DNA from 3 places in the Variovorax sp. S12S4 genome. Region 3 is predicted to be linked to each of the others. Evidence: riboswitches for the same ligand, from Rfam matches in the RefSeq annotation. Region 3 holds a riboswitch; each other region holds the start of a gene.
The links. Region 3 has a riboswitch for glycine ahead of M0765_RS12150 (D-amino acid dehydrogenase). Riboswitches for the same ligand answer to the same signal wherever they lie in the genome.

Region 1 (4,730 bases), 790 kb from region 3:
TCACGCTGCTCGCCTCCGAGCTCGACATTCCGCTTGGCGCCTGCCACCGCTTGCTGGCCGACCTGCAGCGCTGCGGCTACGTTCGCCAGACGCGCAAGCAGGGCGACTATGTGCTGACGACCAAGGTGGTGTCGCTGGGCCTCGGCTTCCTGAGCGGCGCCGGCATCGTGAACATTGCCGAGCCGCTGCTGGAGCGGCTCGCGCAGGCATCGGGCGAACTGGTGCGCCTTTCGATCGTGGATGAAGACCGCCTCACCTGGGTCGCCAAGTCGCAGGGCACGCGACAGGCGGGGCTGCGCTACGACCCGGACATGGGCATGGATGCGCGCCTGTCGTGCACGTCTTCCGGCCACGCGTGGCTGATGACGCTGAGCGACGAACGCGCACTGGAGCTGGTCTCGCGCCAAGGCTTCGGCACGCCGGCGGAATACGGTCCGAAGGCGCCGACCACCATTCGCGCGCTGCTGGGCTTTCTGCATGCGGCGCGGGTGCGCGGCTACGCCATGATCGACGAAGTCTTCGCGCCCGGCATGGCCGCCATGGCGGCGCCGGTGTTCCGCCGCAAGGAAGTGATCGGCGTCATCAGCATTGCCGGGCCGCGCACGCGCCTTGGCAGCGAGCGCATGCATGAGCTGGCGCCCGCGCTGCTGGCCGCAACGGCCGAGCTCGGGCCGATCAGCAACGCGTCGAGCCTGTTCGGCCGCCCTTCGCTGGGCAAGGGCTGAGCGGCGCGACCCGGCTTGCCAGACCCGGCTTCTCAGTAAGGCGGCGCCTTGCGCGCCCGCTGCTCGCGCGCGGCGTCGGTCCACCACGCGAGGTCGTCGGCAAAGCGGCCGAATGAGCGCTGGAGAGATTCGCCCGCACTGCCCGTGGGCTTGCCGTCCGCGTCGAGCGTTTGCGAGATCGGCCCGACGGCGAGCGTGCTCGAGACGACGACCATGCCCATCTCCGACAGGATCGAATGCCACACGGTGCCCGAGCGCACGCCTGAAAACCGGCCGGCCGAATAGCTGGCAACGGCAGCAGGCCGCCAGAACCATTCTTCTAGGAAGTGGTCGGTGAGGTTCTTCAGGCCGGGCTGCGGGCCCCAGTTGTATTCGCCCGTCACGAAGACGAAGGCGTCCGCGCCGCGGATCTTCTGCGCCAGCGCTTCCATGGGGGCGGGCGCGGTGCCCTTGGGGTACTCCTTGTACATGCGGTCGAGCATGGGCAGGCCCACCGCCTGCGCGTCGATCAGTTCGGCCTCGGCACCTCGCGCGCCGAGGCCCGCCACCAGGTAGTCGGCCAGGCGAATGCCCATGCGGTCCGACCTGTAGGAACCGTAGAACACCAGGATCTTGTCAGCCATTCGTCGCTCCGTTGTCGAGGCCGGGCGGCCACGGGGCGAAGGCTACAACATTGGCATGTCGGCGCATTTGGTAGCAGCATCTTTCGAATCCTCTGGCTACCATTCCGGCATGAACAAGCCGCCTGCTTTTTGCACTGCCGCCATGGTGCTTGCCGCATCGGCCGGCCATGTGTTCGCCGCTCCCTCGGCGCAGGTGCTCGATGCGGTCAAGAAGCCGCAGTCGGTCGATCCGGACTGGCGCGCCCGCCTGTGCGCATTGCTGCCGCAGCCTTGCGACCCGCATGCGCTGGGCTTGTACCGGCTGCGCGGCGCCGCGGCAAACAGCTTTGCAGTGCTCTCGGCCGAGCCGCTGGCCATGGCGCGCATCAGGCGCGACAAGGACGCGAAGACCTGGCAGATCGAGCGCCTGCACGACTTCAGCGCCTATGTGGCCGGCATGAAGAAAGACGCCGCAGCCGGCATGTCCGACACGCGCCTTTCGCTTGCGCCGGCACTCTATCCGCTGGCCGAAGGGCAATGGGCCATGGCCGTGCTGCAGACCGTGTCCGAGATGTATTCGGGCGGCGGCGCCTCGTTCAGCAAGGCCGACTTCGTGCCGCTGGACGACACCCGGGCCGTCCACGAGGGCATTCCTTTTTCTTGCTCGAAGATGATCCGCGCCTGCTTCAGCGAAAAGGAATACAAGAGTTCGAAGCATTGCCACGACGAGAGCAACGGCAGCCTTCGCATTGCCTACGAAGAACCCAACAAGCCGCGCGGACCCTACAGCTGGCAATACACGTGGCTGCAGAGCGAGTGGCCCGCCAACACACCCGCCAGCGGCACCACCACCACGCGTCTTCACTTCACCGCCAAGACCACCGAAAGGGTGAGCTTCTGCGGCGGACCGCAGTAGCTTCGGTGCGCGTTTCCATCCGCGTGCGCCCCTGTGCGCACGCGCCCGAGTGGCACGCATTCTGCTTAGAAGAAACCATCCAGGAGAAATGCCGGCTCGGTGCTTCGAGTTAGTGCATTACCGAAGGCGACAGCCCGTAACGCTCAGGTCCCCAGACTGGATGAATGACTAACGCTGGAGAGCGCTGCCCGGCGTCCTGAACAAAAGGACTCCGAGGGCGGCCGCCGAAGGGGCAAGCCATGCGCGATGAGCGTGCATGGTGAATCTCTCAGGCCAAAGGACAGCAGGGGCATCTCGCGCAGTGCGCGGGGTGGCCTTGCGCGCTTCCGGAGCCTTCTTCTTCATGACCTTTGCCAGAGCGCACCGCGCATCGTTCCCTTCTTCATCGGGTGTGCCGAGGCCTGCGCACGCACGCAGGCGCCTGCCCGAATCGCCCCCGTTTTTCGCTGACTTTCCTCACGATTTTTTCAACCGGAGAACCGAAGATGCTGTCGAAACGAAACCTGAAAGCCGTTGTCGTGGGCGCCATGCTCGCTATTGGCGTTGCAAGCGCGTTCGCACAAGAAGCGGGCAAGGTGCTGCGGGTGGTGCCCCAGTCCGATCTGAAGATTCTCGATCCGATCTGGACCACCGCGTTCATTACGCGCAACCATGGCTATGCCGTGTACGACACGCTGTTCGGTGTGGACGAGCAGGGCAAGGTCAAGCCGCAGATGGTCGACAAGTACACCACCAGCGCCGACGGCAAGACCTGGACGTTCACGCTGCGCAAGGGCCTGGAATTTCATGACGGCAAGCCGGTGACCTCGGAAGACGTGCTGGCGTCGCTCAAGCGATGGGGCCAGCGCGACGGGCTGGGGCAGAAGATGTATGCGGCGCTCGACAAGGCCGAGGCCGTCGACGCCAACTCATTCAAGCTGGTTTTCAAGGACACCTTCGGCATGGTGCTGGACGCGCTGAGCAAGCCTTCGTCGAATCCGCCTTTCATCATGCCGGCGCGCGTGGCCGCCACGCCGCCCGACAAGCAGATCGACGACGCCACGGGATCGGGCCCCTACATCTTCAAGAAGGACGAGTACCGCCCCGGCGAGAAGATCGTGTACCTGAAGAACGCCAAATACGTGCCCCGCGCCGAAGCGCCCTCGGGCACGGCGGGCGGCAAGAACGTGTATGTGGACCGCATGGAATGGATCATCCTGAAGGATGCGCAAACGCAGGCCAATGCGCTTGCCAACGGCGAGGTCGACATGATCGAGTGGCTGCCGCCCGAGCAGTACACGGCGCTGAAGGGCAACACGTCCATCACGGTCGACAACCCGATTCCGAAGGGCTCGTTCGCGCTGCACCTGAACCACGTCATTCCGCCCTTCGACAACCCGAAGATCGCGCAGGCCGCCATCATGGCCATCAACCAGGAGGCGCTCATGCGCGCCCAGATGGTGCATAAGGAGCTCTACAACAGCTGCGCATCGGTGTACCCGTGCGGCACGATCTTCGCCAGCGACAAGACCGGCTACTTCACCGGCAAGCCGCAGTTCGAGAAAGCCAAGGCCCTGCTGAAGGATGCCGGCTACGACGGCAAGCCCGTGGTGCTGATGTACCCGGCCGACTTTGCACTGCTCAACAAGTTTCCGCCCGTGATGGCGCAGCTGCTGAAGCAGGCCGGCTTCAATGTCGACATGCAGTCGATGGACTGGCCCACGCTGGTGACGCGCCGCGCCAAGAAAGACCCGGTCGACAAGGGCGGCTGGAATCTCTTCATCACCGGCTGGGGCATTGCCGACAACATGAACCCGATGTTCTATGCGCCGCTCACGGGCAACGGCGAGAAGGGCTGGTTCGGCTGGGCCACCGACGAGAAGCTGGAGCAGCTGAAATCCGACTTCCTCGCGACGGCCGACGAACCCCGGCGCAAGGAGCTGGCCACGGCCATCCAGCAGCGCGTGTACGACACCGGCATCTACGCGCCCATCGGCGAATACAAGCCGCTCACCGCCTACCGCAAGGCTGCGGTGAGCGGCGTGGTGCGCTCGCCCGTTGCCGTGTTCTGGAACATCAAGAAGAACTGACGGGCGCTCTTTTCTGGAAACCCCATGCTGATCTTCCTTGCGCGCCGAATCCTGTCGACCGTGCCGGTGCTCGTCATCGTTGCGCTGATCGTGTTTCTCATGCTCCGGCTGGCGCCCGGCGATCCGGCGGCCGCCATCGTGGGCGACAGCGGCACCAGCGAGAACATCGCCAAGGTGCGCGAGCAACTGGGGTTGAACGAATCGCTCCCCGTGCAGTTCGTGCGCTGGAGCGGCCGCTTGCTGCAAGGCAACCTGGGCGAATCCTACTTCATGAAGAAGACGGTGGTGGAGCTCATCGGCCAGCGCATCGAGCCGACGGTGTCTCTCGCGGCGGTGACGCTGGTGGTCACCATCCTCGTCGCGGTGCCGCTCGGGGTTGTTGCCGCCTGGCGGCACGGCGGCTGGCTGGACCGCATGC
Region 2 (4,730 bases), 3.1 Mb from region 3:
CGGTTCCGTTTTTTGCCTGTTCGGCATCGTTGGTAATTTTCTCGATCCCAAGCGGCTCGAACTGGAGACCGCGCAATGACCCCCGTGATGGTTGCAACGATGGTGCTGTGTTTTGCACTGTCGGTTTCAGTGGCGGTGTCCATCGGGCTCGCATCGATCCTGGGTATCCAGGTGGCCAACGTGAACATGCTCATCTCCGTGAAGGAGATGTTCAATTCGATCAACAAGTTTCCGCTGGCGGCCATTCCGTTCTTCATCCTGGCCGGCAACCTGATGGAAACCGGCGGCATCTCGCGCCGGCTGGTCGAATTTGCCAAGAGCATTGTGGGCGGTGTGCAGGGCGGCCTGCCGATGACCTGCGTGCTCACCTGCATGATCTTTGCGGCGGTGTCGGGCTCTTCGGTGGCCACCACCTTTGCCATCGGCGCCATCCTGATTCCGGCGCTCATCAAGCACGGCTACCCCACCGCGTACGCGGCGGCGCTTCAGGCCACCAGCGCCGAGCTGGGCGTGATCATTCCGCCTTCCATTCCGATGATTCTGTACGGCGTGAGCGCCGAAGTGTCCATCGGCGAGCTGTTCATTGCGGGCTTCGGCCCCGGCATTCTCATCAGCCTGGCGCTGATGCTGTTCGTCTGGGTGTATTGCAAGTGGAAGGGCTGGGGCAAGAACGACGGCGACGGCCGCATGTCCTTCGGCAAGGCGACCTGGCAGGCCGGCTGGGCACTGCTGATGCCGGTAATCATCCTGGGCGGCATCTACGGCGGCATCTTCACGCCCACCGAGGCTTCGGCGGTGGCGGTGTTCTATGCGCTGGTGGTCGGCATGGTGATCTACCGGGAGATCAAGCTCAAGGACCTGTACCTCATCCTGCGGAAGTCGGTGCTGTCGTCGGCGGTGATCATGTTCATCATCGCCAATGCGGGCCTGTTCGCCTTCCTGATCACGCGCGCGGGCGTGCCGGACGCCATCGGCCATTGGCTGCAGGAAGTGCTGAAGTCGCCGGCCATGTTCCTTTTGGGCGTGAACGCGGCGCTGTTCATCATCGGCATGTTCATCGAGACCAGCGCGGCCATCATCGTGCTCGCGCCCATCCTGGCACCGGTGGCGGTGCACTTCGGTGTCGACCCGGTTCATTTCGGGCTCATCATGGTGGTGAACCTCGCGCTCGGCATGATCACGCCGCCCTTCGGCGTGAACCTGTTCGCGGCGTGCACGGTGGCCCGCATCTCGCTCGACCGCATCGTGAAGTACCTCATTCCCTTCGTGCTGGTGATCCTGGCCTGCCTGATGGTGATTACCTACGTGCCTTGGATATCGCTCGCGCTGCGCGACCTGGTGTACGCCAAGTAGCAGGCGACGCAAAAACCAGAGAGAAAACGGGCAGCCTTCGCGGGCTGCCTTTTTTATGCGGCAAATGCCCCTGTAAGGCAAACGTTTCACAAAGATGTCACCAGCCCCAACGATGCTGCAGCCTTCGATTCCGAAAGCTGTGGCGCCATGTTTCCCACCAAGACCGACAAGGCACGCGACGAACTGCAAGGCGGGCAACGCACGCTCAGCCAGCGCGAGCGCGCATTGCTGCTGATGGCCGACGGCCGGCGTTCGCTGACCGACTTCAGCCCGCTGTTCGCGAGCCGCGACGAAGCCGAACAGACGCTGCGGGCGCTCATGAACCGCGGGTACCTGCACGACGCGCAGGTCGCCGAGCCCAAAGCCGCCCCACCCGTTTCGGCGGGCCCGGCACACACGCCGATTCCGGCTCCTGCGGCGGAGCCCATCCGTGTAGAGACCTCGACCGACAACTTCGACGGCAAACGTTCCCTGGCCACCACGCGCATGTTCCTGTTCGACATCTGCGAGCGCATGTTCGTGCGGCGCGATCCCAAGTTTGCGCTGCAGATGCGCGATGCGCTACGCGAAGCCCGCGACCGCGACGCCATGCTGACGATTGCCGCGCTGATGCTCAATGAAGTCGAGAAAGCCGCGGGCGCCGAGCGGGCCGAATCGCTGCGCGAGCGTATCGAAAGGTTGCTGCCGCCCGCTTCGGAAACCGTGCACTGAGGCCTTCCGCGATCCACTACACTTCGAAGGGTCAGGAGAGAGCCTCGCCACGCGAGGCCGCCGAAGGCGCAGGGGTTTCCCGAACGCTCAGGCAAAAGGACTGACAAGGCGCTGGCGCATGCCGGCGTTTCCTTGCTGGAGAGAGGCCCTTGCATCTTGGCGATGCGGCGGCCCACCGAAGGAGCAAACCCCGATCGTGGGGCGAATCTCTCAGGTAAAGCGGACAGCAGGGGTGGCCCATGGCTCGCGCCATGGAATTCGACTGCCCCTTTGGAGTGCCCCGTGGCCGCTTCCGCTTCATCATCCGACGCCCCATTGCTCAAGACGCCCCTGCACGACCTGCATGTGGAACTGGGCGCCCGCATGGTGCCTTTTGCCGGCTACTCCATGCCGGTGCAATACCCCGCCGGCCTGATGGCCGAGCACAAGCACACGCGCGACGCGGCCGGCCTGTTCGACATTTCCCACATGGGCCAGTTGCGCCTGGTGGGGCCCGACGCCGCCGCCGCATTCGAAACCCTGATGCCGGTCGACGTGATCGACCTTGCACCGGGCAAGCAGCGCTACGGGCTGCTGCTGAACGACGAAGGCGGCATCCTCGACGACCTGATGTTCTTCAACGAAGGGCACGGCTCGATCTTCGTGATCGTGAACGGCGCCTGCAAGGTGGCCGACCTCGCGCATATCCAGCAGAAAATCGGCGCGCGCTGCGACGTGCAGCCCATGCCCGACCATGCACTGCTCGCGCTGCAAGGCCCACAGGCCGCCACGGTGCTGGCCCACTTGTCGCCCGGCATCGAGCGCTTTGTGTTCATGACCGGCGGCGCGGTGAAGATCGGCGGCATTCCGGCCTTTGCCACGCGCAGCGGCTACACGGGCGAAGACGGCTTCGAGATTTCGGTCGCCGGCAAGGATGCCGACGCCCTCGCCCGCCTGCTGCTGGCGCAGCCCGAGGTCAAGCCCGTCGGCCTGGGCGCGCGCAATTCGCTACGGCTCGAAGCCGGGCTCTGCCTGTACGGCAACGACATCGACACCACCACCACGCCAGTCGAGGCCTCGCTCAACTGGGCGATCCAGAAGGTGCGCCGCACGGGCGGCGCGCGCGAAGGCGGCTTTCCGGGTGCGGCCAAGGTGCTGGCGCAACTGGCCGCCGCTACGGCCGGCGCCGCGGGCCGCACCGACCACGACACCCTGAAGCGCAAGCGCGTCGGCCTTGTGGCGCTGGAACGCGTTCCGGTACGCGACGGCACGCTCCTGCAATCTTTCGAAGGCCGGGACATCGGCATTGTGACCAGCGGCCTGCTCGGCCCGACGGCCGATCGCCCGGTTGCCATGGGCTACGTGGCCACCGCGTTTTCAGAGCCTGGCACGCGCGTGCAGGCGATCGTGCGCGGCAAGCCGGTGCCGATGGAAGTCTCGACCCTGCCTTTCGTGCCGACGCGCTACTACCGCGGCTAGGCTCTGCGCTGCCTGAATCAGATCATTTTTTTCCACGAGGAGTTTTTCACCATGAGCATCAAGTACACCAAGGACCACGAATGGGTCTCGGCCGAAGGCGACGCTGCTACAGTCGGCATTACCGTTCACGCACAGGATGCGCTGGGCGACGTGGTCTTTGTCGATCTGCCCGAAGTGGGCAAGACCTTTGCGCAAGGTGAAGTGGCCGGTGTCGTCGAATCGGTCAAGGCCGCGGCCGATGTGTTCATGCCCGTGTCGGGCGAGATCACCGAAGTGAACGAAGCGCTCCGCGCCGATCCCTCGCTCGCCAACACCGACCCGCTGGCCGCCGGCTGGTTCTTCAAGGTCAAGCTCAGCGAACCGTCGCAACTCGACGCGCTGCTCGACGCCGCCAGCTACGACAAGTTCGCCGCCGAATCCTGATCCGCCGGGTTCTTCAGCCGCCCTTCCTCATTCCCCGAGCCTTTACCGCCATGCCGATTCCCGCCCAGCCTTCCCTGCAACAACTAGAGAACGCCGAAGAATTTCTCGCCCGCCACATCGGCATCGATGCGGAAGACGAGGCGCGCATGCTGCCGGTGATCGGCTCGGAAACGCGGGCGGAGCTCATCGACGGCATCGTGCCCGCGGCCATTCGACGCGCCAAGCCGATGCGGCTGCCCGCGCCGGTGGCCGAGGCGGACGCGCTGGCCGAACTGAAGGCCATTGCGGCGAAGAACAAGGTGTTCAAGAGCTTCATCGGCCAGGGCTACTACGGCACGCACACACCGGGTGTGATCTTGCGCAACGTGCTCGAGAACCCCGCCTGGTACACCGCCTACACGCCCTACCAGGCCGAGATTTCGCAGGGCCGCATGGAAGCCCTGCTCAACTTCCAGACCATGGTGTGCGACCTGACGGGCATGGCCATCGCCAACGCCTCGATGCTCGACGAAGCCACAGCCGCCGCCGAGGCGATGACGCTCGCCAAGCGCAGCGTGAAGAGCAAGAGCAACGTGTTCCTGGTGTCGGGCGACTGCCACCCGCAGACCATCGAGGTCATCAAGACGCGCGCCGCGCCGCTGGGCATCGAGGTGAAAGTGAGCACCGTGTCGGAGACGCTGCCGCACTTGATGGCGAGCTGCGAATTCTTCGGCGTGCTCGCGCAGTACCCTGCCACCACCGGCCACGTGCATGACCTGCGCCCGCTCGCGGGCCATGCGCACCAG
Region 3 (4,730 bases):
GGCAACCTGCTGCTCAAGCTCGATGGCGAGCCCGCACTCGACGTGCTGCTGGCCGACCTGCAGGTGTCACTTGAGCGCCCGCAGGAAGCCATCGACGCCGTGCGCGCCACCCTGGTGGGCCTGGCGGATGCGGGCAGCGACGGCATCCGCCGCACCGGCGACCTGGGCGCCGACGTGCTGGTGCGCCACATCATCGGGCTGGACCCGACGCGGCGCGGCATCGCCATTGCCGACGTGGCCGAGGCCGGCATGCGCCTGACCTTTTGTCGGCGCAATGCACAGGCCGCACGCGCCGACCTGATGCGCATCTGCGCGGAAATCCGCGAAGAACTGGAGCCCGAAGAACAGACCCTGGCCACCGCGCGCGCGGTGGCGGCCGGGGAGGCCGAAGCAGCGCCGCACCCGGCGCGCCGCATCGCGGGTGCCGTGTACGTGAGCTGCTCGGGGCGCGGCGGGCCACACTTCGGCGCACCGGGCGCCGAGTTGCAGATCGTGCGGCACGCGCTGGGCGACGTGCCGCTGGTCGGTTTCTTTGCGGCGGGGGAGATTGCCCGGCACCACTTGTATGGGTATACGGGGGTGTTGACGGTGTTTACCGGCAACGACTGACCGCCGCCACGGCCAGATCAGGCCGGCTGGAGCAGGCGCGCTGCTGGCGTAGGCATGCCGGCAAACGCAAAATCGACTTCGGGTGCAAGCCCGCTCACGATCCGCGCCACCGACTTGCCCGAGCCGCACGCATGCGTCCAGCCGAGCGTGCCGTGCCCGGTGTTCAGGTACAGGTTGGGCAGCTTCGTCTTGCCGATCAAAGGCACATTGCTCGGCGTCGCGGGGCGCAGGCCGGTCCAGAACTGCGCCTGCGTGGTGTCGCCGGCGCCGGGGAAGAGCTGTTCAACGCGCCGCACGATCGCTTCGCAGCGCACGCGGTTCAAGTCGCGGTCGTAGCCATTGAGCTCGGCCGTGCCGGCAATGCGCAGGCGGTCGCCGGAGGCCGACGTATAGCGCGAGAACACCAGCTTGAACTCGTCGTCGGTCAGCGAAACCTGGTGCGCCTTCGTCGCGTCTTTGACTGGCAGCGTGACCGAATAGCCTTTGGCCGGATAGATCGGCAGGCGAATGCCCAGCGGCGCGGCATACAGCGGACTCAATGAGCCCATCGCAAGCACGAAGGCGTCGCCGCGAATGCGTTGGAAGCGGCCTTCGCTGTCGGTAGCTTCCACGTGGTCGATGCTGCCGCCCGCTTCGCGCAGCGCAGTCACCGTGTGGCTCATGAGGAACTTCACGCCGGCTGCTGTCGCAAGGCGTGCCATTTCGCGTGCGAAGAGGTTGGCGTCGCCGGATTCGTCTTCTGCCGTGTAAGTGGCGCCGGCCAATTGCGAACGGATGTGGGCCAGGGCGGGCTCGATCTTCACTGCCTCATCCGCGGAGATGACTTGCCGTTCGCAGCCGAGTGCGCGCATCTGCTCGGCGGGCGCAAGAGCGCTGTCGAACTCTTTCTGCGTCGTATAGAAGTGCAGGATGCCTTGCGTGCGCTGGTCGTAGGCGATGCCGGTGTCGCGCCGCAATTGCTGCAGCACTTCGCGGCTGTAGGTGCCCAGGCGCACGATCTGCTCGATGTTGTGCTTCGTGCGGCCGGGGGTGCATTCGCGCAGGAACTGCAAGCCCCAGAGCCATTGGCGCATGTCCGCGCGAATGCGAAAGAGCAGCGGGGCGTCTTCCTTGCCCAACCACTGCAGCACCTTGAGCGGTGCGCTCGGATTGGCCCAGGGTTCGGCATGGCTGACGGAGATCTGCCCGCCGTTGGCAAAACTGGTCTCGGCGGCGGGGGTGGCCTGCCGGTCGATGACGGTTACTTCGTGGCCGAGTTGCTGGAGGTAGTAAGCCGAGGTCACGCCGAGCAAGCCGGCGCCAAGAACGATCACGCGCATTTCAAGTACCTTTGAGGTTGAAGCGCTTGAACCGCGGGCGAGGTTGCTATCGAATAAATAGCAAACAACCGGACGACCACCGTCACAAGTTGCCGCTCCCCCTGTCCTCGGTACCTGAGAGATTCACCCGCTGCGCCCGCAACGGGTTTGCTCCTTCGGTGCATCACGCAAGGTGATGGCTCTCCAGACGGCGTGTCAGTTGGTGCAGTACATGCCACGAAACTCTTTGAAAGAACTTCAACGGTTTCGTTCGGCCGACCTGAGCGTTTATGGGAGTTTGCGCCTTCGGTGGAGTAGTAAAAAGAACTACTCGCTCTCCTGCATTAACGCCATTGTAGGCTGGGACCGCGAAGAGCCGACCATGGATTTTTGACAATTCGACCAATGGGATAATTGTCATTGATTCGAAACTTCGGGGAGACTCATGATCCTGGTAACCGGCGGCGCGGGCTTCATTGGCGCCAACTTCGTACTCGACTGGCTGGCGCAGAGCAACGAGTCCATCGTGAATCTCGACAAGCTGACCTATGCGGGCAACCTCGAGACGCTCGGCTCGCTCAACGGCAACCCGAACCACATCTTCGTGCAGGGCGACATCGGCGACAGCGCTTTGGTCGATCGCCTGTTGGCCGAGCACAAGCCACGCGCTATCGTGAATTTTGCCGCGGAATCGCACGTGGATCGCTCTATCCATGGCCCCGAAGACTTCGTGCAAACCAACGTGCTCGGCACCTTTCGCCTGCTCGAGTCGGTGCGCGGCTACTGGAGCGCACTGCCGGCTGAGCAAAAGTCTGCCTTCCGCTTCCTTCACGTGTCGACCGACGAGGTCTACGGCTCGCTCTCCAAGACCGACCCCGCCTTTACCGAAGAGAACAAGTACGAGCCCAACAGCCCCTACTCAGCCAGCAAGGCCGCCAGCGACCATCTCGTGCGCGCCTGGCACCACACCTACGGCCTGCCGGTGGTCACCACCAACTGCTCCAACAACTACGGGCCGTTCCACTTCCCCGAGAAGCTCATCCCCTGATGATCGTCAACGCCCTGGCTGGCAAGCCCTTGCCGGTGTACGGCGACGGCATGCAGGTGCGCGACTGGCTCTATGTGAAGGACCACTGCAGCGCCATTCGCCGCGTGCTCGAGGCCGGCAAGCTCGGCGAGACGTACAACGTCGGTGGCTGGAACGAGAAGCCCAACATCGAGATCGTGAACACCGTGTGCGCGCTGCTCGACGAACTGCGCCCGCGCGCCGATGGCAAACCGTACAAGGAACAGATCAGCTACGTTACCGACCGCCCCGGCCACGACCGGCGCTACGCGATCGATGCACGCAAGCTGGAGCGTGAGCTGGGCTGGAAGCCCGCCGAAACCTTCGACACCGGCATCCGCAAGACCGTCGAGTGGTACCTCGCGAACGCCGAATGGGTGCGCAACGTGCAAAGCGGCGCGTACCGCGCATGGGTCGAGAAGCAATACGACGCCGCACCCGCGGCCAAGGCCACCGCATGAAGCTGCTGCTGCTGGGCAAGGGCGGACAGGTCGGCTGGGAGTTGCAGCGCAGCCTCGCGCCGCTGGGCGAACTGGTGGCGCTCGATTTCGACAGCACCGACTTCAACGCCGACTTCAGCCGTCCCGACCAGTTGGCCGAGACTGTGCTCAAGGTGCGGCCTGACGTGATCGTCAATGCCGCGGCTCACACGGCCGTGGACAAAGCCGAGAGCGAGCCCGACTTCGCGCGCAAGCTCAACGCCACTTCGCCCGGCGTGGTGGCCGAAGCCGCCGGGCAGATCGGTGCACTCATGGTGCATTACTCCACCGACTACGTGTTCGATGGCAGCGGCAGCAAGCCTTGGCAAGAAGACGATGCCACCGGCCCACTCAGTGTGTATGGCCGCACCAAGCTCGAAGGCGAACAGTTGGTGGCCAAGCACTGCGCCAAGCACCTGATCTTTCGCACCAGCTGGGTGTTTGCCGCGCGCGGCGGCAACTTCGCCAAGACCATGTTGCGGCTTGCCAAGGAGCGCGACAAGCTGACCGTCATCGACGACCAATTTGGCGCCCCGACAGGTGCCGAACTGCTGGCCGATGTCACGGCGCATGCGATTCGTGCCACTTTGCAAGACCCTTCCAAAGCCGGCCTGTATCACGCGGTGGCCGGCGGCGAGACCACCTGGTGCGGCTATGCACGCTTTGTGCTTGAGCAGGCGCGCCAAGCCGGCGTAGAGCTCAAGGCCGGCCCCGAACAGGTCGAAGCCGTACCCACGAGTGCCTTCCCCACGCCCGCTACGCGGCCGGCCAATTCGCGCCTCGATACGCGCAAGCTGCAATCCACCTTTGGCCTGGTGCTGCCGCACTGGCAACAAGGCGTCGCCCGCATGCTGCGCGAGACCCTTTGAACGCGCGTTGCCTAGTAAGCAGAGAAAGCAAGAAAGAAATACAACGATGACCACGAAGACCACGCAACGCAAGGGCATCATCCTGGCCGGCGGCTCGGGCACCCGGCTGCATCCCGCCACGCTCGCGCTCAGCAAACAGCTGTTGCCGGTGTACGACAAGCCGATGATCTATTACCCGCTCAGCACGCTGATGCTCGGCGGCATGCGCGACATCCTGATCATCAGCACGCCGCAGGACACCCCGCGCTTCCAGCAGCTGCTGGGCGACGGCAGCCAATGGGGCATCAACTTGCAGTACGCGGTGCAGCCCAGTCCCGACGGGCTCGCGCAGGCCTTCATCATCGGCGACAAGTTCGTCGGCAATTCGCCGAGCGCGCTGGTGCTGGGCGACAACATCTTCTATGGCCAC

Region 1: it holds a riboswitch for glycine, as region 3 does, so the genes downstream of both, M0765_RS16180 (ABC transporter substrate-binding protein) here and M0765_RS12150 (D-amino acid dehydrogenase) in region 3, are expected to answer to the same signal.
Region 2: it holds a riboswitch for glycine, as region 3 does, so the genes downstream of both, gcvT (glycine cleavage system aminomethyltransferase GcvT) here and M0765_RS12150 (D-amino acid dehydrogenase) in region 3, are expected to answer to the same signal.

Annotation. Positions count from the first base shown of each region.
Region 1 covers NZ_JALPKR020000002.1:3,276,448-3,281,177, forward strand. The annotation lists gene M0765_RS16165 (IclR family transcriptional regulator) at 1-725, shown strand, start outside; gene M0765_RS16170 (NADPH-dependent FMN reductase) at 758-1,348, opposite strand; gene M0765_RS16175 (hypothetical protein) at 1,458-2,243, shown strand; glycine riboswitch at 2,408-2,537, shown strand; gene M0765_RS16180 (ABC transporter substrate-binding protein) at 2,729-4,312, shown strand; gene M0765_RS16185 (ABC transporter permease) at 4,337-4,730, shown strand, end outside.
Region 2 covers NZ_JALPKR020000002.1:5,601,541-5,606,270, forward strand. The annotation lists gene M0765_RS27445 (TRAP transporter small permease) at 1-79, shown strand, start outside; gene M0765_RS27450 (TRAP transporter large permease) at 76-1,353, shown strand; gene M0765_RS27455 (hypothetical protein) at 1,501-2,064, shown strand; glycine riboswitch at 2,087-2,177, shown strand; glycine riboswitch at 2,190-2,301, shown strand; gene gcvT (glycine cleavage system aminomethyltransferase GcvT) at 2,380-3,522, shown strand; gene gcvH (glycine cleavage system protein GcvH) at 3,574-3,945, shown strand; gene gcvP (aminomethyl-transferring glycine dehydrogenase) at 3,996-4,730, shown strand, end outside.
Region 3 covers NZ_JALPKR020000002.1:2,482,122-2,486,851, forward strand. The annotation lists gene M0765_RS12145 (FIST signal transduction protein) at 1-609, shown strand, start outside; gene M0765_RS12150 (D-amino acid dehydrogenase) at 627-1,928, opposite strand; glycine riboswitch at 2,020-2,125, opposite strand; glycine riboswitch at 2,160-2,259, opposite strand; partial or broken gene rfbB (dTDP-glucose 4,6-dehydratase) at 2,353-3,434, shown strand; gene rfbD (dTDP-4-dehydrorhamnose reductase) at 3,431-4,321, shown strand; gene rfbA (glucose-1-phosphate thymidylyltransferase RfbA) at 4,368-4,730, shown strand, end outside.